DNA from 4 places in the Streptomyces sp. SS7 genome. Region 2 is predicted to be linked to each of the others. Evidence: riboswitches for the same ligand, from Rfam matches in the RefSeq annotation. Region 2 holds a riboswitch; each other region holds the start of a gene.
The links. A riboswitch is a leader RNA that binds a small molecule or an ion and turns the genes downstream of it on or off. The one in region 2 is predicted to bind thiamine pyrophosphate.
Positions count from the first base shown of each region.

Region 1: it holds a riboswitch for thiamine pyrophosphate, as region 2 does, so the genes downstream of both, U5640_RS11125 (thiamine ABC transporter substrate-binding protein) here and U5640_RS31650 (hypothetical protein) in region 2, are expected to answer to the same signal.
Region 3: it holds a riboswitch for thiamine pyrophosphate, as region 2 does, so the genes downstream of both, thiC (phosphomethylpyrimidine synthase ThiC) here and U5640_RS31650 (hypothetical protein) in region 2, are expected to answer to the same signal.
Region 4: it holds a riboswitch for thiamine pyrophosphate, as region 2 does, so the genes downstream of both, thiO (glycine oxidase ThiO) here and U5640_RS31650 (hypothetical protein) in region 2, are expected to answer to the same signal.

Region 1 is NZ_CP141223.1:2,506,434-2,511,607, reverse strand. It holds gene U5640_RS11135 (SRPBCC family protein) at 1-199, shown strand, start outside; gene rlmN (23S rRNA (adenine(2503)-C(2))-methyltransferase RlmN) at 273-1,379, shown strand; TPP riboswitch at 1,402-1,509, shown strand; gene U5640_RS11125 (thiamine ABC transporter substrate-binding protein) at 1,580-2,659, shown strand; gene U5640_RS11120 (iron ABC transporter permease) at 2,707-4,308, shown strand; gene U5640_RS11115 (ABC transporter ATP-binding protein) at 4,308-5,174, shown strand, end outside.
Region 2 is NZ_CP141223.1:6,876,433-6,881,606, reverse strand. It holds gene U5640_RS31665 (class I SAM-dependent methyltransferase) at 1-188, opposite strand, end outside; gene U5640_RS31660 (glycosyltransferase family 4 protein) at 182-1,564, opposite strand; gene U5640_RS31655 (TetR family transcriptional regulator) at 1,785-2,408, shown strand; gene U5640_RS31650 (hypothetical protein) at 2,418-3,017, opposite strand; TPP riboswitch at 3,077-3,252, opposite strand; gene U5640_RS31645 (ferredoxin) at 3,345-3,578, opposite strand; gene U5640_RS31640 (aldehyde dehydrogenase) at 3,586-5,043, opposite strand; gene U5640_RS31635 (sterol carrier protein domain-containing protein) at 5,064-5,174, opposite strand, start outside.
Region 3 is NZ_CP141223.1:5,047,886-5,053,059, forward strand. It holds gene U5640_RS23310 (YibE/F family protein) at 1-1,727, opposite strand, end outside; TPP riboswitch at 1,799-1,987, shown strand; gene thiC (phosphomethylpyrimidine synthase ThiC) at 1,980-3,800, shown strand; gene U5640_RS23320 (NUDIX domain-containing protein) at 3,915-4,385, opposite strand; partial or broken gene U5640_RS23325 (XRE family transcriptional regulator) at 4,388-4,768, opposite strand; gene U5640_RS23330 (DUF2637 domain-containing protein) at 4,973-5,174, shown strand, end outside.
Region 4 is NZ_CP141223.1:7,203,680-7,208,853, forward strand. It holds gene pknB (Stk1 family PASTA domain-containing Ser/Thr kinase) at 1-94, opposite strand, end outside; gene U5640_RS33060 (thiazole synthase) at 216-1,010, opposite strand; gene thiS (sulfur carrier protein ThiS) at 1,016-1,216, opposite strand; gene thiO (glycine oxidase ThiO) at 1,213-2,379, opposite strand; TPP riboswitch at 2,377-2,489, opposite strand; gene U5640_RS33075 (hypothetical protein) at 2,565-2,915, shown strand; gene U5640_RS33080 (FAD-dependent oxidoreductase) at 2,993-4,189, shown strand; gene U5640_RS33085 (Rv2175c family DNA-binding protein) at 4,300-4,665, shown strand; gene thiE (thiamine phosphate synthase) at 4,697-5,174, shown strand, end outside.

The DNA of each region.
Region 1 (5,174 bases), 4.4 Mb from region 2:
TCCCGTGCGCGGCCATGTCCACGGCGAGATCACCCCGCTCGAGGACGGCCGCCGCTCCCGCGTGACGATGGAACTCGACTTCGAGGGCAGGGGCATGGGCAAGGTCCTCCTCCCCCTGATCGTCCGCCCCCAGGTCCGCAAGGAACTGCCACTGAACGAACGCCTCCTGAAGAGCCACCTGGAGCAGCGGGCTACCTAGCACCTGTCACGGAGGAAGGCCTTCCCGTCGCGCGACCGGGGCACCGGATTCGATCTGCGACACTGGTTAGGCCATGCCTAAGCCCGGAGAACTCACATTTGTCGCGCCGCGCGGAGCCAAGAAGCCGCCGCGGCATCTTGCCGATCTCTCGCCAGCGGAGCGGAAGGACGCCGTCGCGGAGATCGGTGAGAAGCCGTTCCGCGCCAAGCAGCTCTCGCAGCACTACTTCGCGCGGTACGCGCACGACCCGGCGGAGTGGACCGACATCCCCGCCGGTGCGCGGGAGAAGCTGCGGGAGGCGCTGCTGCCCGAGCTGATGACCGTCGTACGGCATCTGTCGACCGACGAGGGCACCACCCGCAAGACGCTGTGGCGGCTGTTCGACGGGACGCTCGTCGAGTCGGTGCTGATGCGGTACCCGGACCGGGTGACGATGTGCATCAGCTCGCAGGCGGGCTGCGGGATGAACTGCCCGTTCTGCGCGACCGGGCAGGCCGGGCTTGACCGGAACCTGTCCAGCGCCGAGATCGTGCACCAGATCGTGGACGGGATGCGGGCGCTGCGGGACGGCGAGGTCCCCGGCGGGCCGGCGCGGCTGTCCAACATCGTCTTCATGGGGATGGGCGAGCCGCTCGCCAACTACAAGCGGGTCGTCACCGCGATCCGTGCGCTCACCGATCCCGCTCCGGACGGGCTCGGGCTGTCGCAGCGCGGGATCACCGTCTCGACGGTCGGGCTCGTGCCCGCCATCCACCGGTTCGCCGACGAGGGCTTCAAGTGCCGGCTCGCGATCTCGCTGCACGCCCCGGACGACGAGCTGCGCGACACCCTCGTCCCCGTGAACACGCGGTGGAAGGTGCGCGAGGTGCTCGACGCGGGCTTCGACTACGTGGAGAAGTCCGGGCGGCGGCTGTCGATCGAGTACGCGCTGATCCGTGACATCAACGACCAGGCCTGGCGTGGTGACCGGCTCGGCCGGCTGCTCCGCGGAAAGCCCGTGCACGTCAACCTGATCCCGCTGAACCCGACCCCGGGCTCGAAGTGGACGGCCTCGCGGCCCGAGGACGAGAAGGCGTTCGTGGAGGCCATCGCGGCCCACGGGGTGCCCGTCACCGTCCGGGACACCCGTGGCCAGGAGATCGACGGAGCCTGTGGTCAGCTGGCGGCCACCGAGCGCTAAGATCTGGCCACGTCACATCTTCATATTCCGACAGGGGAGCGCCACAGCGCTGAGAGTGCGGCAATCGGGCCGCAGACCCTCTGAACCTCGCCCAGGTCATTCTGGGTAGGAAGTTCGGTCATCGCTCAAGCTGTTGTGCCCTGCCCGGGCGTCCCCGGGCGGGGCCGCGTTCTTCCTGGCCAACCCCAGGAGGACATCCAGTGCACATCAAGACCTTCGTGGCGGCGACGGTCGGCCTCGGCCTCGTCACCCTGTCCGCGTGCGGCGCGGAGTCGTCCGGCACCTCGAGCGCGGCGGACTCCAGGACCGTCACCCTCGTCAGCCACGACTCATGGGCCGTCTCCAAGAACGTGCTCGCCGACTTCGAGAAGAAGTCCGGCTACAAGGTCAAGGTCCTCACGGACGGCGACGCGGGCCAGGCCGTCAACAAGGCCATCCTGACCAAGGACAACCCGCAGGGGGACGTCTTCTTCGGCGTCGACAACACCCTGCTGTCGCGGGCGCTCGACAACGGTCTGTTCCAGTCGTACGAGGCCAAGGGACTCGACCGGGTCGGCGGCGCGTACCAGCTGGACTCCGGCAAGCACCGGGTCACGCCCGTCGACTACGGCGACATCTGCGTCAACTACGACAAGAAGTACTTCGCCGACCACAAGCTGGCCCCGCCGACGTCCTACGACGACCTGATCAAGCCCGCCTACAAGAACCTCCTCGTCACCGAGAACGCCTCCACCTCCTCGCCGGGCCTCGGCTTCGTCCTCGGCACGGCCGCGAAGTACGGCGACGACGGCTGGGCGGACTACTGGAAGAAGCTCAAGGCCAACGGGGTGAAGGTGGTCGACGGCTGGGAGCAGGCCTACAACGAGGAGTTCTCGGGGTCGGCCGGCGGCAGGAAGGCCGGGGCGGACCGGCCGCTGGTCGTGTCGTACGCCTCCTCGCCGCCCGCCGAGGTGATCTACGGCGACCCCAGGCCCAGCACCGCCCCCACCGGGGTCGCGACCGGCACCTGCTTCCGCCAGATCGAGTTCGCGGGGCTGCTGAGCAACGCCGGGAACGCCAAGGGCGGCAAGGCGCTCATCGACTTCCTGATCTCCCAGGAGTTCCAGAAGGACATGCCGCTCAACATGTTCGTCTACCCGGTGGTCGAGGGGGTGGGCGTGCCCGCCGAGTTCACCGCGTACGGGCCCGCCGCCAAGGCCCCCGAGACCATGGACCCGGCGAAGATCGCCCAGCACCGCGACCAGTGGGTCAAGTCGTGGACCTCGCTCGTACTGAAGTGACCAAGCGGGCCGAAAGGCCTTCCGGGAGCGCGGCGCGGCTCGGGCTCATGGCCCTGCCCGTCGCGTTCTTCGGGCTGTTCTTCGCCTATCCCGTCGCCGCGATCGTGGCCCGCGGGCTGAAGGTCGACGGGGTCTGGCGGTTCGGGCGGGTGGCCGACGTCCTGGGCCAGGCCGACATCCGGCACGTCCTGTGGTTCACCACCTGGCAGGCGGTCGTCTCCACCGCGCTCACCCTGGTGGTGGCGCTGCCGGGCGCGTATGTCTTCGCCCGTCTGGACTTCCCGGGCAAGCAGGTGCTGCGGGCCGTGGTGACGGTGCCGTTCGTGCTGCCGACGGTGGTCGTCGGCAGCGCGTTCCTCGCGCTCGTCGGGCGCGGCGGTCTGCTGGACGACCTGTGGGGCGTACGGCTGGACACGACCGTGTGGGCGATCCTGCTGGCGCACGTCTTCTTCAACTACGCCGTCGTCGTGCGGACCGTCGGCGGGCTGTGGGCCCAGCTCGACCCGCGCCAGGAGGAGGCCGCCCGGATGCTGGGCGCGTCCCGGCTGCGGGCCTGGCGCACGGTGACCCTGCCCGCGCTCGGACCGGCCGCGGCCGCCGCCGCGCTGATGGTCTTCCTGTTCACCTTCACCTCCTTCGGTGTGGTCCAGATCCTCGGCGGGCCCACCTTCTCCACCCTGGAGGTGGAGATCTACCGCCAGACCTCGGAGATCTTCGACCTCTCCACGGCGGCCGTCCTGACGATCGTGCAGTTCGCCGCGGTCGGCGCGATCCTCGTCGTGCACGCCTGGACGGTACGGCGGCGGGAGACAGCCCTGCGGCTGGTGGACGCGGGTCTGACCGCCCGGCGGCCGCGCGGTGCCGGGCAGTGGGCGCTGCTGGCCGGGGTGCTGGTGAGCGTCGCGCTGCTGCTGGTGCTGCCGCTCGCCGTGCTGGTGCAGCGGTCCCTGGACGCACCGGACCTCGCCTACTACCGCGCGCTGACCGGCGACGAGGGGAATGTCTTCCTGGTGCCGCCGATCGAGGCGATCGGCAACTCGCTCGAGTACGCCGTCGCTGCGACCGCGATCGCGGTGCTGATCGGCGGCCTGGCCGCCGCGGCGCTCACCCGGCGCGACGCGGGCCGGCTGGTCCGGGGCTTCGACGCGCTGCTGATGCTGCCGCTGGGTGTGTCGGCGGTGACCGTCGGCTTCGGGTTCCTGATCACCCTGGACGAGCCCCCGCTGGATCTCAGGGCCAGCTGGATCCTCGTCCCGCTCGCCCAGGCGCTGGTCGGCGTCCCGTTCGTCGTACGGACCATGCTGCCCGTGCTGCGGGCGGTGGACCACCGGCTGCGGGAGGCGGCGGCGGTGCTGGGGGCGTCGCCGTGGCGGGTGTGGCGGGAGGTGGACCTGCCGATGGTGCGGCGGGCGCTGCTGGTCGCCGCCGGGTTCGCCTTCGCGGTGTCGCTGGGGGAGTTCGGGGCGACCGTGTTCATCGCGCGGCCGGACCGTCCTACGCTGCCGGTGGCGGTGGCGCGGCTGCTGGGCCGGGCCGGTGAGCTCAACTACGGTCAGGCGATGGCCCTGTCGACGATTCTGATGCTGGTGTGCGCGGCGGCCCTGCTGGTGCTGGAGCGGCTGCGGACCGACCGGACGGGGGAGTTCTGATGCTGCTGGGACTTGAGGCGGCCACCGTGCGGTTCGGCGGGCGGGCCGTGCTGGACGGTGTGGATCTGGCGGTCGGCGAGCACGAGGTGGTGTGTGTGCTGGGGCCGAGCGGGAGCGGCAAGTCGACGCTGCTGCGGGCGGTCGCCGGTCTCCAGCCCCTCGACTCGGGCCGGGTGCTGCTCGACGGGCGGGACCAGGCGGGGGTGCCCGCTCACCGGCGGGAGCTGGGGCTGATGTTCCAGGACCATCAGCTGTTCCCGCAGCGGGACGTCGGCGGGAACGTGGCGTTCGGGCTGCGCATGCACGGCGCGTCCCGGCGGGAACAGCGGGAGCGGGTGGCGGAGTTGCTCGACCTCGTCGGTCTCCCGGGTGCCGACCGCCGGGCGGTCGCCGCGCTCTCCGGCGGTGAGCAGCAGCGCGTGGCGCTCGCCCGGGCGCTCGCTCCCCGCCCCCGGCTGCTGATGCTGGACGAGCCACTGGGCCAGCTGGACCGCTCGCTGCGGGAGCGGCTCGTGGTGGAACTGCGGGAGCTCTTCGGCCGTTTGGGCACCACGGTCCTGGCGGTGACGCACGACCAGGGTGAGGCGTTCGCGCTCGCCGACCGGGTGGTGGTGATGCGGGACGGGCGGATCGCCCAGTCCGGTACGCCCCTGGAGGTGTGGCAGCGGCCGGCGGACGCGTTCGTCGCGCGGTTCCTCGGCTTCGAGAACGTCGTGGAGGCGAACGTCACCGGAGAGGCAGCGGTCACGCCCTGGGGCAAGGTGCCGGTGCCGGAGGGCTCGCCGCAGGGCCCGCGCACGCTCCTCGTCCGCCCCGCCGGGGTCCGCCTCGTCCCCGCCGACGAGGGCCTGCGCTGCACGGTCGCC
Region 2 (5,174 bases):
TCGCCGGCCTCCTTCATCGCGGCGAACCACTTGGCGACCTCGCGGATCTCCTCACCGTTCTGGTCGAGGGCCACGACCTGGGCGCCGCGCCGGTAGCACTCGAAGGCGTGGCGTCCGGCCCCGCAGCCGAGGTCCAGGACTCGGTCGCCCGGCGCGAGCGGGAACCGGGAGAAGTCGACGGTCAGCACGTGGCCCTGCTTTCGCGATCGGATGCTCGGTTTACGACGTCCACATCTTCGGGCACGGCGGTCGTCGGGCGGCGGGCGCCCCCGGCTATCGCCTCGCGGTAGCGGGCCACGGTTCCCTCGGCGGCCCTGGCCCAGGTGAAGTTCGCGAGCACGCGTTCGCGTCCGGCGGCGCCGAGCCGGGTGCGCAGGTCGGCGTCGCCGAGGAGGCGGCCGAGGCCCGCCGCGAGCGCTCCCGCGTCGCCGGGGGGTACGGCGAGGCAGGTCTCGCCGTCGCGTCCGGCGACCTCGGGGATGGCGCCGCCGGTGGTGGCGAGGAGCGGGGTGCCGGTGGCCATGGCCTCGGCGGCGGGCAGGCTGAAGCCTTCGTAGAGGGAGGGCACGCAGGCGACCTGTGCCGAGCGCACCAGGTCGACGAGTTCGGCGTCGGAGATGCCCTTGACGAACTCGACGGCGCCTTCGAGGCCGTAGCGTTCGATGCTCTGGGCGACGGGCCCTTCGGTGGGGCGCTTGCCGACGACGACGAGGTGGGCGTCGGCGTACTCGGTGCGGACCTTGGCCAGGGCGTCGACGAGGTGGACGAGCCCCTTGAGGGGGACGTCGGCGCTGGAGGTCGTGACGATGCGGCCGGGTACGACGGGCACGGACGGGTCGGGGGAGAACAGGTCGGTGTCGGCGCCGATGTGGACGACGTGGATCCGGTCGTCGCGGACGCCGAGGTGGTCGACGATCTCCTGGCGGGAGGTGCCGGAGACGGTGAGCACGGAGGGCAGCCGGCGGGCGACGCGCTTCTGCATCCGGGTGAAGGCGTACCAGCGCCGTACGGAGTAGCGGCGCTGCCATCCCTCGGCGGCGTCGAGCTCCAACCGGCGGTCGACGGTGATGGGGTGGTGGATGGTGGTGACGAGGGGTGCGCCGACGTCGCCCAACAGGCCGTAGCCGAGGGTCTGGTTGTCGTGCACGACGTCGAACTCGCCGCGACGGGCGCGCAGATGGCGGCGGGCGCGCAGGGAGAAGGTGAGCGGCTCGGGGAAGCCGCCGGTCCACATGGTGGCGACTTCCAGGGCGTCGATCCAGTCCCGGTACTCGTCGCGTCCGGGGGTCCGGAAGGGGTCCGGGGAGCGGTAGAGGTCGAGGCTGGGCAGCTCGGTGAGGGTCAGGCCGTCGTGGCCCTCGTCGAGGACGGGGTACGGCTGTGAGCCGATGACCTCGACCCGGTGGCCGAGCCGGACCAGTTCACGCGACAGGTGCCGTACGTAGACGCCCTGGCCGCCGCAGAACGGGTTCCCCTTGTAGGTGAGGAGCGCAATGTCGAGCGGTCGCCCGCCGTCAGCGGCGAGGTCACGCCGGGCCCCCGCCTGACTGGCCTCAGCAGTCACTCCGGGCCCCCTTCTGCCTGCGCTGTCCCGCGACATTACGACGAGACGCTAACCTAGAACAAGTTTCAGAGTTGATCGTTCGGGAGGCTACGAATCTACCGGCTGGTAGGGGTGCCGGGAGAAGTGGATCAGGTGATTCCCGCCACGGCTCACCGCGCTCCGGCGGCCCTGCCATGCTGTGTGATCACGGAGCCTCACCGACTGTCACGGAACGGGACCCATGCCTGCGGAAGACTCCACCCAGCGCCCCGCCTCCTCCCCCCTCACGGAGCGGCAGCAGGCCCGCCGCCGACGCATTCTGCACGCGAGCGCGCAGCTCGCCAGCCGGGGCGGTTTCGACGCGGTGCAGATGCGGGAGGTCGCGGAGTCCTCGCAGGTCGCCCTGGGGACGCTGTACCGGTACTTCCCCTCCAAGGTGCATCTGCTGGTCGCCACGATGCAGGACCAGCTGGACCACATGCACGGCACGCTCCGCAAGAAGCCGCCGTCCGGGGAGCGTCCGGCGGAGCGGGTCGCGGAGACCCTGATGCGCGCCTTCCGCGCGCTCCAGCGCGAGCCGCATCTGGCCGACGCGATGGTGCGCGCGCTGACCTTCGCCGACCGCAGCGTCTCCCCCGAGGTCGACCAGGTGTCCCGGCAGACGACGGCGATCATCCTCGACGCGATGGGCCTGACCGACCCGACGCCCGAGCAGCTCTCGGCGGTCCGCGTCATCGAGCACACGTGGCACTCGGCCCTGATCACCTGGCTCTCGGGCCGGGCCTCGATCGCCCAGGTACGGATCGACATCGAGACGGTGTGCCGCCTGATCGACGTGACGGACCCGGACCGCCCGTCGGCCTGATCCCCCGGGTCAGGCTGCTCGGCGCAGATCACGCAGGAGAAGACGGACCGGCCCGTCGGACTGCGCGCACGCCGAGCCGTGCAGGTCCAGTGAGCCCAGGGCTGCGGTGATCGCGGCGCCGGGGGCGAGGAACGCCTCGTCGAGCTCCCACTCGGTCCTGGTCCCCGCCCCGGCCGGCGGCGCGAACCGCTCCGGCTCGGCGAGCGGCCGGCCACCCGTCAACTCCTGCCGCAGCCCACGGCCGTCGCGCCAGACCTCGATGACGGTACGAGCGCTCAGGGCGGAGACGGCCCAGCCGCACCAGCGGTCGGGGCCGATGAGCGAACCGAAGCCGAGGCGGGGCGTGCCGTCCTCCCGCAGGGCCTCCGACGCGTCGTCGACCACCCGGAAAGCGAGGTCGCCGAGGATCTCGGCCTCGACGCGCAGGGCGTGCACGGGCGCGACCCGCGCGGCCGGATGCAGCGACCAGCCCACCACCTGCTCGAACGCCCGAGTCGGCAGGTGCGGGCTGTCCAGGCCGACGCCGAAGTACATGCCGGGCCTACGGCGCACGGCTTCAACGCCCTCGACGATCCGGATGTCCGCCGCGCTGTGCTCGTCCTCGGTCACGACCGCACGGTACGGGACGCGAAGAACCGGGACCGGGGCGCGAAGAACCGGGACGCGAAAAACCTACGAGACGGGTTCCCTTCGCCGGTATTGCCCGGATCAGGTATTGGGGGTCGCCGTCCGGCCCGACTGCTGCCTTTCGGCCTCTCAGCCCTACCGTCGACGTCGGCCTCAGCGGATGCCTTCGCGTCTCGCTGCGGTCGGCTACTCCGGTCGGACTCCCTCACTCGCCTCGTAGGCCACTACCAGAATAAAACGTCTCAAACCGGATGGAACCCCCTAAAGGAAAGATTTTTTCCTCACCGAGGGCCTCAGAGGTCTCAGGCCTCAGTCCTCCGGCGGGAACACCGCCTCCCCGCTGTCGAGCAGGGTGATGGCGATCGCCTCCACCGGGCAGCTCTCCGCCGCCGTCAGCACCCGCTCGTTCGCGTCCGCGTCCGGGGCGAGCGGGTGGGACTGGCGGGCGGTGTCCAGGCGGAAGCCGTCCGGGGCGTGGTGGATGCACTGGGCCGAGCCGATGCACAGCGAGCGGTCGACCTCCACGTGCCAGCGGTCCCCCATGACCCTCTCAGCCCTCCCAGCCCGCCGGCAGGTGGATCATCTTGTGCTCGAGGTACTCGCCGAAGCCCTCGGGCCCGAACTCGCGCCCCAGTCCGCTGTTCTTGTAGCCGCCGAACGGGCCTAGCATGTCGAGGCTGAAGGTGTTGACGGAATACGTCCCCGTACGGACCTGGCGGGCGACCTCGATGCCGTGCGCCACGTCGGCCGTCCACACGCTGCCGCTCAGCCCGTAGTCGGAGTCGTTGGCGATCTTCAGCGCCTCGGACTCGTCGCCGTAGGGGAGCAGGCAGATCACCGGGCCGAAGATCTCCTCGCGGGCGATCCGCATGGAGTTGTCGACGTCACCGAAGAGGGTCGGCTCGACGTACCAGCCGCGGTCCAGGCCCGCCGGACGGCCGCCGCCGGTGAGGACCTTGGCGCCCTCCTCCTGGCCGATGCGGATGTAGTCGAGGTTGCGGCGCTGCTGGCGCTCGGCGACCAGGGGGCCCACCTGGGTGGCCGGGTCCATCGGGTCGCCGACGACGAGGGCGCTCGCGGCGGCGGCGAAGGCGTCGGCGAACTCGTCGTAGCGCGAGCGCGGCAGCAGGATGCGGGTCTGGGCCACACAGGCCTGTCCGTTGTTCATCCAGGCGGCCGGGACGATCCCGGCCACCGCGGACTCCAGGTCGGCGTCCGGCAGCACGATCGCGGCCGACTTGCCGCCGAGTTCCAGCGTGACGCGGGTGAGGTTGCGCGCGGCCACCTCCATGACCCGCTTGCCGGCCGCGACGGAGCCGGTGAAGGAGACCTTGTCGACACCGGGGTGACCGACCAGGTACTCGCTGGTCTCACGGTCCGCCGGCAGGATCGACAGCACCCCCTCCGGCAGTCCGGCCTCCCGCGCGATGTCCGCGAGCAGATAGGCGTCCAGCGGTGACTCCGGCGACGGCTTGAGGATCACCGAGCAGCCGGTGAGCAGCGCGGGAGCGAGCTTGGCGGCGGCGACGAACTGGGGGACGTTCCAGGGGACGACGGCCGCGACCACGCCCACCGGCTCACGCCGTACGAGGATCTTCCCGAGCACACCGTCGCGGCGCTCCTCGTAGGTGAAGTCCCGGGCGACGGTGATCGCCGCGTCCCAGACCATCATCGCGCCGAGGGCCTGGGCGAGGACGCTCCAGGAGTACGGTGAGCCGTTCTCGGAGGAGATCACGCGGGCGATCTCCTCGTGGCGCATCGCGATGCCGTCCTTGATCCGGGCGACGACCGCGATCCGCTCGTCGAGGGAGAGCCGCGACCAGGGCCCCTCGTCGAACGCCCGCCGCGCGACGGCGACGGCCCGGTCCACATCGGCCGCGGAGGCGTGCGGCACCCGCCCGATGACCTCCTCGGTGTGCGGCGAGATCACCTCGATGACGGCATCGCCCAGGGGGTCCGTCAACTCTCCGCCGATGAACAGCTTTCCGTGTTCCACGAGCTCAGCCATGGCCACTGCCTTCGTCCGCATCATTTCTGACGGTGTTTCAGAAACTGATACCAGTTCTGGTTAAAGTAGTCCACGGACAGGACGGGAATGCCCCTGACCAGCGGTTTCCCGATGATCAGGGGCGGGTGCGA
Region 3 (5,174 bases), 1.8 Mb from region 2:
CCCCGGCCGCCGCGCGGCTGCCCGGGACCTGCTTCCGGCGCCCCTGCCGGGGCCGTCTCAGGAACCGCCGCAGCCGCCGCCGTACCCGGTTCCGGACGGTCGGCGGCGACCACGAGAGCCGCGAGGGCCGTGGTGACCGGCACCGACGCGACCAGACCGATCGAGCCCACCAGCGTGCGCACGATCTCCTCGGCGACCAGCTCGCTGTTGGCGACCGTGCCCACGCTGCTCTGCGCGATCGAGAAGAGCAGCAGCAACGGCAGCGCGGCACCGGCGTAGGCGAGCACGAGCGTGTTCACCACGGACGCGATGTGGTCGCGGCCGATGCGGATGCCGGCCCGGTACAGCCCGCGCCAGCCCATCGCCGGGTTCGCCTCGTGCAGCTCCCAGACCGCGGACGTCTGGGTGACCGTCACGTCGTCGAGCACGCCGAGCGAGCCGATGATGATGCCGGCGAGCAGCAGGCCGCTCATGTCGATCGACGGGTACAGACCGTGGATCAGGCCGGTGTTGTCGTCCGTGTTGCCGGTGAGCGCGGCCCAGTCGACGAACCAGGAGCCGAGGAAGCCGATCAGCATCAGCGAGATGAGGGTGCCGAGCACGGCGACGGACGTACGGGCGGACAGCCCGTGGCACAGATACAGGGCGATCAACATGATGGCGCTGGACCCCACCACGGCCACCAGCAGCGGGTTCGAGCCCTGGAGTATCGCGGGCAGGATGAAGAAGTTCAGGATCAGGAAGCTCGCGGCCAGCGCCACCAGGGCCATCACACCGCGCAGCCGCCCGACGACCACCACGGCGACCGCGAAGATCACGGCCAGCACCGTCATCGGGATCCGGCGGTTCACATCGGTGACCGAGTACTGCAGGTCCTTGGGGGCCGAGGGCTCGTAGGCGACCACGACCTGCTCGCCCTGCTCCAACTGGCGGGACTGGTCGGGCTGGACGATCTCGGTGAACGTCCGGCCCTTGTCGTCGCCGGTGTCCACGCGGATCGTGGCCTTCTTGCAGGTGTCGCCTCCCTTCTTCTCGGCGGACGAGCCGTCGGCGGGGGAAGCGCCGCCGATCGGCGTGCCACCGGAGGCGTTCACCGACTGGCAGCTCACCTTGACGACCTTGGTCACCGTGGCGTGCTGCGTCTGCCGGTCGAAGCCGACGCCGGTCCGCTCATGCGCCGGGGCACCGCCGGGCCACAGCACCACCAGCCCGACCAGTACCGCCGCGGCGAAGGGGATCAGGACGGCTCCGATGACCTTGCGCAGATGCTTGGAGACCGGTGCGGCCGGACCGTGGCTGTGGCTGTGCCCATGCCCGTGTCCGTGTCCATGCCCGGATCCGTGTCCGCCTTCGGAACCGCTGCCCTGTGCGCCGGTGTGACCGTCCTCGAAACCGTGCCGGTGGCCTCCGCCTGCTCCGGGCCCGGAGTGCTGGGGCCTGTGGTGCTCGGGCCCATGATGCGCAGGTCCGTGGTGCTCGGGCCCGTGGTGCTCGGGCCCGTGGTGTCCAGGCCCGGGACGGGGGCCCGGACGCTGCCCGTAGCCGGGCCCGACCTCGTGGCCGCGGTCGAACCCACCACCGAAGCTGAAGTCGCGTTCGTCCTGGCGCCCCTGTGCGGCCGGTCCGCCCTGCGGAGCGTTGGCCGGTCCGGGACCCGGGCCGCCACCGGTGCCGGGCCTGCGGGGCGGCTCTCCGGGCGGATACGGGGGCTGGTGTGTCGTGGTCACCGCCCGATCATCGCAAGAACGGCTGAGGCCCACTGTTCACCGCGCCACACCTACCGCTAGCGTGGAGCCACTTTTGCACACGCGGGAGCTCGGAGCACCGGGCTGAGAGGGCGCTGACCTCCGTCTTCGCGATGTTTCACGTGGAACGTCACCACAGCGAGTGATGTTTCACATGAAACGTCGGCAGACGGTAGCCGCTGCGTCGACCGCCGAACCTGTTACCGGGTAATGCCGGCGTAGGGAGTAGGTCTCATGACCAACAAGGACGCACGCACGCCTGCCTTCACGCAGAACGCGGCCGAGACGGACACGGCCGAGGCGACCGGCGAGAAGAGCGGGACGTCCATCGGCTGGCACAAGGGGTACATCGAGGGCGCTCGCCCCGACCTGCGGGTGCCGGTCCGCCAGGTGCATCTCACCAACGGGCAGTCGGTCACGCTGTACGACACCTCCGGACCGTACACCGATCCGCTCGCCGACACCGACGTTCGCAGGGGCCTGGCGCCGCTGCGGGAGAACTGGATCATCGCCCGCGGTGACACACAGGAGTACGCGGGCCGACCGGTCCGGCCCGAGGACGACGGCGTCAAGCACACCTCGCCGCGGGGTGGACTGCGTAACCTCGACGCGGTGTTCCCGGGCCGCCCGCGGCTGCCGCGCCGGAGCCGGGACGGCAGCGCGGTCACCCAGCTCGCGTACGCCCGCAGGGGCGAGATCACGCCCGAGATGGAGTTCGTGGCCCTCCGGGAGAACGTTTCTCCCGAGGTGGTGCGCGAGGAGATCGCGGCCGGGCGCGCGGTGCTGCCGGCCAATGTCAACCACCCGGAGATCGAGCCGATGATCATCGGCAAGAGGTTCCTGGTGAAGGTCAACGCCAACATCGGCAACTCGGCGGTGACCTCCTCCATCGAGGAGGAGGTCGAGAAGATGACCTGGGCGACCCGTTGGGGCGCCGACACGGTCATGGACCTCTCCACCGGCCGTAACATCCACACCACCCGGGAGTGGGTGCTGCGCAACTCCCCCGTGCCCATCGGCACGGTGCCGCTGTACCAGGCGCTGGAGAAGGTCGACGGCAGGGCCGAGGAACTGACCTGGGAGATCTACAAGGACACCGTCGTCGAGCAGGCCGAGCAGGGCGTGGACTACATGACGGTCCACGCGGGCGTGCGCCTCGCGTACGTCCCGCTCACCGCGAACCGCAAGACCGGCATCGTCTCGCGCGGCGGCTCGATCATGGCGGCCTGGTGCCTGGCGCACCACAAGGAGTCGTTCCTGTACGAGAACTTCGAGGAACTCTGCGAGATCCTCGCCGCCTACGACGTCACGTACTCGCTGGGCGACGGTCTGCGGCCGGGCTCGATCGCGGACGCCAACGACGAGGCGCAGTTCGCGGAGTTGCGCACGCTCGGGGAACTCAACACGATCGCCAAGCGTTTTCACGTACAGACCATGATCGAGGGCCCGGGGCACGTCCCGATGCACAAGATCAAGGAGAACATCGACCTTCAGCAGGAGATCTGCGATGAAGCTCCGTTCTATACCCTCGGCCCGCTGACGACGGACGTCGCCCCGGCGTACGACCACATCACCTCCGGCATCGGCGCCGCGATGATCGCCTGGTGGGGCACGGCCATGCTCTGCTACGTCACGCCCAAGGAGCACCTGGGCCTGCCCAACCGTGACGACGTCAAGACCGGTGTCATCACCTACAAGATCGCCGCCCACGCCGCCGACCTCGCCAAGGGCCACCCCGGAGCACAGGAGTGGGACGACGCGCTGTCCGACGCCCGCTTCGAGTTCCGCTGGGAGGACCAGTTCAACCTGGCCCTCGACCCGGACACGGCCCGCGACTTCCACGACGAAACCCTCCCGGCCGAGCCGGCCAAGACGGCTCACTTCTGCTCGATGTGCGGGCCGAAGTTCTGCTCGATGAAGATCAGCAGAAGCATCACAGAGCAGTTCGGCGGCGAGGCGGACGCCACCCCGGAGGAGATCGAGGCCGGGATGCTGGAGAAGTCGAAGGAGTTCGCGGCTTCCGGCAACCGTGTCTACCTTCCGCTAGCGGACTGACCTGCGCAAATGAGGCTGACCGACGGCATTCCGGGGGGAGTCGTCGGTCAGCCTTCGTCGTTCTGCGGACTGATCTTTTGACGTCGGAGCGTCCACCAGCACATGTTGACGGGGTCAGCCGAGGTAGGGCTGCTCGCGGTGCTCCATGAAGTGGCGGAGCCTGAGTCGCTGCGTGTGGTGCATCGGAAGTCGGTCCAGCTCGTCTGGAGGGACGAACCGTAGCTCCGTCGACTCGTCGGAGATCGCCAGTTCTCCGCCGACGATCCGCGCGGTGAAGCAGACGTTGAACTGCCGACGCACCTCGCCATCCGTGTAGGCGATGATGTGCTTCGGGTCGGTGTACGTGCCGACCAGTCCCGTGACCTCCACGTCGAGGCCGGTCTCTTCCTTGACCTCGCGGACGGCTGTGCCGGGAAGAGAGTCGGTGAGGTCCATCCCTCCACCCGGGAGGGCCCACAGATCGTTGTCGCGTCGGCGCTGGAGCAGGATGCGCCCCTGATCGTCGGTGACGACGGCTGAGGCTGCGACAACCATGCTGTTCGGCTTGGGCGCGTTCGAGTCGTCGTAGTACTCGGTCCGTGCCATGGTCACCCCTCGTGCCGTACGGGCGTCGCCGTGGACCACACCGCGTCGAAGCTCTCGGCGTAGGTGTCGAACATGCCGCCCTCGCCGCTCCGCCGAAGATGCCACACCGGGGCCCCGTACGCGTTGACCCCCCAGACGTGGGCATTGACCAGACACTGATCATCGGCGCGGTAGAGCGAGTTGTAGAGCGTCGTCCCGTGGGTCCGGATGTCGATGCCCGGCACGCCGATCAGGGGCCGGTAGTGCATGAGCGCCAGTTGGCAACGGGACTCGATGCCGTGCCCGAACTTCTCCTCCTGGCCGCGCGCCCGGACGTTTTCGCTGTCGGCGTCGCCCACCGCGATCCGGATCACGCAGCCCTCTGCGGCTCGCTCCCGCAAGAGATGAGACCGCCCACCTCACGGCCGACCCCGCCGACCTGCTCTCCGCCCGGCTCCCCGCCGGCATCGACCTGACCAAGTACGACGGCTACGACGAGGGTGAGGAGCCGCTCGCCGCATAGTCCAGACGGCCAATCCACTTATCCCTGCGTGCTGTTGAGAGGAGGTGAATCCCTTTGTCTGAGGACCGGATCACCTCAGCGCACCGTGACCGTGGTCATGGGCGTCATCGCCGCTCTGGCCTTCGTCTTCTCCTTCGGCAACGTCTGGGCCCTCGCCCTGCGGCTCGGCATCCCCGAGCCCATCGCGCCGCTGATCGCTCCGATGGTGGACCTGTCCGTGGTCGGACTCCTGGTGGCCCTGCGCTACCTCTCGCTGCGCGGTGTCCCGCCGGAGCAGATGATGGCCG
Region 4 (5,174 bases), 330 kb from region 2:
CCGTGGCCATCCCGCCCACGGCGATCCGCGCGTCGATGCGATACCGCCCGTCGAGCACCTGCCCGACCAGAGGGTCCTGAAGGGTCGTGTCCACGCAGCGAGTCTACGAGCCACGACCGACACCCCACCCGTACCCACTCATTCGGAGCACGACTGCAGCCGACCTGTGACGCGCGGCGCGGGGGTGGCGGGGGTGGACAAGGCGAGAGGGAACGTCAGAACGCGGGGCGCTCGGGGTCCAGCACGGCCAGACCCTCCGCGGGAGACGACGCCTGAGCGAAGTAGCGCCGGGGGATGCGCCCCGCCAGCCGCGCCAGCCGGCCCGCCTCGACGCCCGCCCGCATCGCCGACGCCATCCGCTCGGGATCAGGCGACCGCGTCACCGCCGTCGCCAGCATCACCCCCGCGCACCCCAACTCCATCGCCAGCGCCACGTCCGACGCCGTCCCGGCCCCCGCGTCCAGGATCACCGGCACCCCCGCCCGCTCCACGATCAGCTGGAAGTTGTGCGGGTTGCGGATGCCGAGCCCCGACCCGATCGGCGAACCCAGCGGCATCACCGCCGCGCAGCCCACGTCCTCCAGCTTCCGCGCCAGCACCGGATCGTCGTTCGTGAACGGCAGCACCGTGAACCCGTCGTCCACCAGCGTCTCCGCCGCCTCCAGCAACTCCACCGGATCCGGCAGCAGCGTCCGCTCGTCGGCGATGACCTCCAGCTTCACCAGCGACGTCCCGAGCGCCTCCCGCGCCAGCCGCGCCGTCAGCACCGCCTCCCCGGCCGTGAAGCACCCCGCCGTATTGGGCAGCACCCCGATGCCCAGCCGCCGGAGCACCGACAGCACCGAGCCCTGCACCCCGGGGTCCACCCTGCGCATCGCCACCGTCGTCAGCTCGGTCCCGGACGCCACCAGCGCCCGCTCCAGCACCTCCAGGCTCGGCGCACCTCCCGTGCCCATGATCAGACGCGACGAGAAGGACGTACCGCCGAGGAGGAACGGATCGTCGGACATGGCGCTCACCCTCCCTGCACCGCGGTCAGGACCTCCACCCGGTCGCCCTCGCGGAGCGGCGTCGCCGACCACTCCGCACGCGGGACGACCGTCTCGTTCAGCGCGGCCGCCACCCCGGAGGGCGCCGCCGTCAGGGACCGTACGACACGGTCGAGGCCCGTACCGGGAGCGACCACCCGCCGCTCGCCGTTCACCGAGATGTTCATACGAGCTGCTCCGTCCGGGCGGCGGCGCCGAAGCGCCGGGGGGTGAAGGGGCGTGCCTCGTCCGGGAGTTCACCGCTGACCAGGGCATGTGCCAGGGCGTCCCCGGTCACCGGCGTCAGCAGCACCCCGTTGCGGTAGTGCCCGGTGGCCAGCAACAGTCCCTCCAGCGCGGTCGGCCCGAGCAGCGGCGCGTTGTCGGGGGAGCCGGGCCGCAGTCCGGCGCGCGTCTCCGTCAGCGGCAGTTCCGTGATCCCCGGCACCAGTTCGTGGGCGTCGCGCAGCAGTTCGTACACCCCGCCCGCCGTCACCGACGTGTCCCAGCCGAGTTCCTCGCTCGTGGCGCCCACGACCAGCTCGCCGTTCTCCCGGGGCACCAGATACACCTGGCTGCCGCGCACCACGGCCCGCACGGTACGGCTGAGGAACGGGGCGTACCCGGCCGGCACCGTCAGCCGCAGCACCTGCCCCTTCACCGGCCGCACCGGCGGCAGTACGTCCTCCGGCACCCCCGCCAGCCGCCCGCTGAGGCTCCCCGCCGCCAGCACCACCTGCCCCGCCGCCAGGGCCGTGCCGTCATCGGTGACGACCCCCGCGGCCCGTCCGCCCGTCACGGACAGCCGCTCGGCCCACGCCCGGTGGAGGACCACCCCGGCCCGCTCGCACGCCACGACCAGCGCGTCGGACAGCCGCCGGGGATCGATCTGGTGGTCGCCGTCCACCCGCAGTCCGCCCCGCACCCCGGGCGCGAGCATCGGCTCCAGGCGCCGGCACTCCCGCCCGCTCAGCCATTCCGACTCCAGCCCCGACCGCGCCTGCAACGCGTGCAGTTCGCGCAGATGGGCGCGGTCGTCGGCGTCCAGCGCCACCGCGAGCGTGCCGCACCGGCGGTAGCCGAGGTCCCGCCCGGTCACCTCCGTCAGCTCGGCCGCGAAGTCCGGATACCGGCGGGCCGAGGCCAGGTTGAGCCCCAGCAGGGTCTGCTCGCCGTGGTGCAGTTCGGTGACGGCGGCCAGCATCCCGGCCGCCACCCGCGCGGCCCCACCGCCCGGTTCGGGGTCCACCACCGTCGTGGCGAACCCGCGCTGCGCGGCCCGCCACGCCGTGACCAGCCCGATGATCCCGCCCCCCACGACGAGGACGTCGGATGTACGTGTACGCGACATGGGCGTCCAGCCCCTCCCTTCGCCGGCATGACCCGGATCAGGTTCGTACGGTCGGAGGCCGGCCAGCCTCCCTCTCAGCCCGGTGCGTCCGGACTCCCGCGAGTGCTCTACGTTGGCCACACCCTAGCCCGTGCTTCCGTGCCCCTGTAAAGGGAGCCTCCCGCCCCGTAAGGAGCCCCCTGCCCATGCCCCGCTCGCTCGACGGCCTCGTCCTCGCCCCCGTCGCCGACCAGGCCCCGGGCCAGGTCGGCACCCGCACCCGCTTCACGTACCACGAGGCGGACGGCGTGATCTGGGCGGACTACGCGGGCGGCGACGTCGTACGCGGCCATCTCGTGGGTACCCGTGAGGGGGACCGGCTCGACTTCCGGTACGTCCAGCTCAAGCAGGACGGCACGACCTCCTCGGGGCACTGCGTCTCGACGGTCCTCGCCCTGCCGGACGGCCGGGTGCGGCTGGAGGAGACCTGGTCCTGGGAGTCGCAGGAAGGCAGCGGCACCAGCGTTGTGGAGCAGGTCACGGAGCACGACGGCTGACTGACGGAACGTCAGGTGTCTATGGTGATCAGGTGAGCGAGCTGAACAGGGAAGAGGACGGACGGCCGGGGCGGCGCGTGGTCGTCGTCGGCGCGGGCATGGCCGGGGTGCAGACCGCGGTCGCCCTGCGCGAACAGGGCTTCGACGGCACCGTGACACTGATCGGCGCGGAGCCCCACCAGCCCTACGACCGGCCGCCGCTGTCCAAGGCCGTACTCCTCGGCAAGGCCGAGGGCTCCGCCTTCGACGTCGACTTCGAGGGGCTCGGCATCGACCTGCTGCTCGGCCGCGAGGTCCTCGGCCTGCGCCCCGCCGACCACGAGGTGGACACCGAGGCCGGGCCCGTCCCCTACGACGTCCTCGTCCTCGCCACCGGCGCCCGGCCGATCCGGCTGCCGGGCGCCGACGGCGTGCCCGGCGTCCATCTGCTGCGCACCCTGGACGACGCCGAACGCCTGCGGCCCGTCCTCGCCGGCGCGCACGACGTCGTGGTCGTCGGGGCCGGCTGGATCGGCGCCGAGTTCGCCACCGCGGCCCGCGAGGCCGGCTGCGCGGTCACCGTCGTCGAGGCCGCCGACCGGCCGCTCGCCGGCGCCCTGCCGGCCGAGGTCGCCGCCCCGATGACCTCCTGGTACGCCGACAGCGGCACCGACCTGCGCACCCACACGCGCGTGGCCCGCGTCGAGCCCGGCGCGGTCGTCCTCGACGACGGCACCCGGCTGCCCGCGGGCGCCGTCGTCGTCGGCATCGGCGCCCGCCCCGCCACCGCCTGGCTGACCGGCTCCGGCGTCGCCCTGGGCCCCCACCACGAGGTCCTGGCCGACGACCGGCTGCGCACCTCCGTCCCGGACGTGTACGCGGTCGGCGACTGCGCCTCCTTCCCCTCGGCGCGCTACGGCGAGCGCCTCCTCGTCCACCACTGGGACAACGCCCTCCAGGGGCCCCGCACGGTCGCCGCCAACATCATCGGCACGGCCACGGACGAGCCCCCGGCCGTCTACGACCCCGTCCCGTACTTCTGGTCCGAGCAGTTCGGCCGCTTCGTCCAGTACGCCGGCCACCACACCGCGGCCGACCGCCTCGTCTGGCGCGGCGACCCGACGGGCCCGGCGTGGAGCGTCTGCTGGCTCCGCGACGGCCGTCTGACCGCTCTCCTGGCGGTGGGGCGCCCCCGCGACCTGGCCCAGGGCAGGCGGCTGATCGAGTCGGCCACCCGCATGGACGCGACGGCACTGGCGGACCCGGCCCGCCCCCTGAAGACCGCGACCGCCTGACCCACGGACACGTGCGGCTCCGCCGCGCGGGCGCGACCTGCCCCCCAGGCGGCCGCACCCGGAGGACGACCCATCGCGACCCACGGGAAGATGCGCCTACCCTTGACCCCGTGACCGAGATTGACGCAAAGACCGATGCTCTCGTCCCTGCCTGGCTGACCGTGCCCGACATCGCGGAGATGCTCGATGTCGACGTGATCCGCGTCCGGCAGCTGATCAAGGAGGGCCAGCTCATCGCCGTACGCCGCGGGGAGAACCGCGCGCTGCACGTCCCCGCCGCCTTCATCGACGGCGACAAGGTCGTCAAGGGCCTCGCCGGGACCCTGACGCTGCTGCGGGACGACGGCTTCACGGACGAAGAGATGCTGGAGTGGCTCTTCACACCCGACGACAGCCTGCCCGGCACCCCCGCCCAGGCCCTCAGCGAGAATCGCGGCACGGAAGTGAAGCGCCGCGCCCAGGCGCTCGCCGTCTGAGCCGGCCGTACCGACACCACGGGGGACATCGATGACCGACACCGCTCGCGCGCGCCTGGCCGACGCCCGGCTGTACCTGTGCACGGACGCCCGCACCCGCCAGGGCGACCTCCCGGAGTTCCTGGACGCGGTCCTCGCGGGCGGTGTCGACATCGTCCAGCTGCGCGACAAGGGCATGGAGGCCGCCCAGGAGCTGGAGCTGCTCGCGGTGTTCGCCGAGGCCTGCGCCCGGCACGACAGACTCCTCGCGGTCAACGACCGGGCCGATGTCGCCCACGCGGCCCGCGCCGACGTCCTCCACCTCGGCCAGGGCGACCTGCCGGTGCCCGCCGCCCGCGCGATCCTCGGCGACGACGTGCTCATCGGCCGTTCCACCCACTCCGAGGCGGAGGCGGAGGCCGCCGCCGTCCAGGAGGGCGTGGACTACTTCTGCACCGGCCCCTGCTGGCCCACCCCCACCAAGCCCGGCCGGCCCGCCCCCGGCCTCGGCCTGGTCCGGCACACCGCCG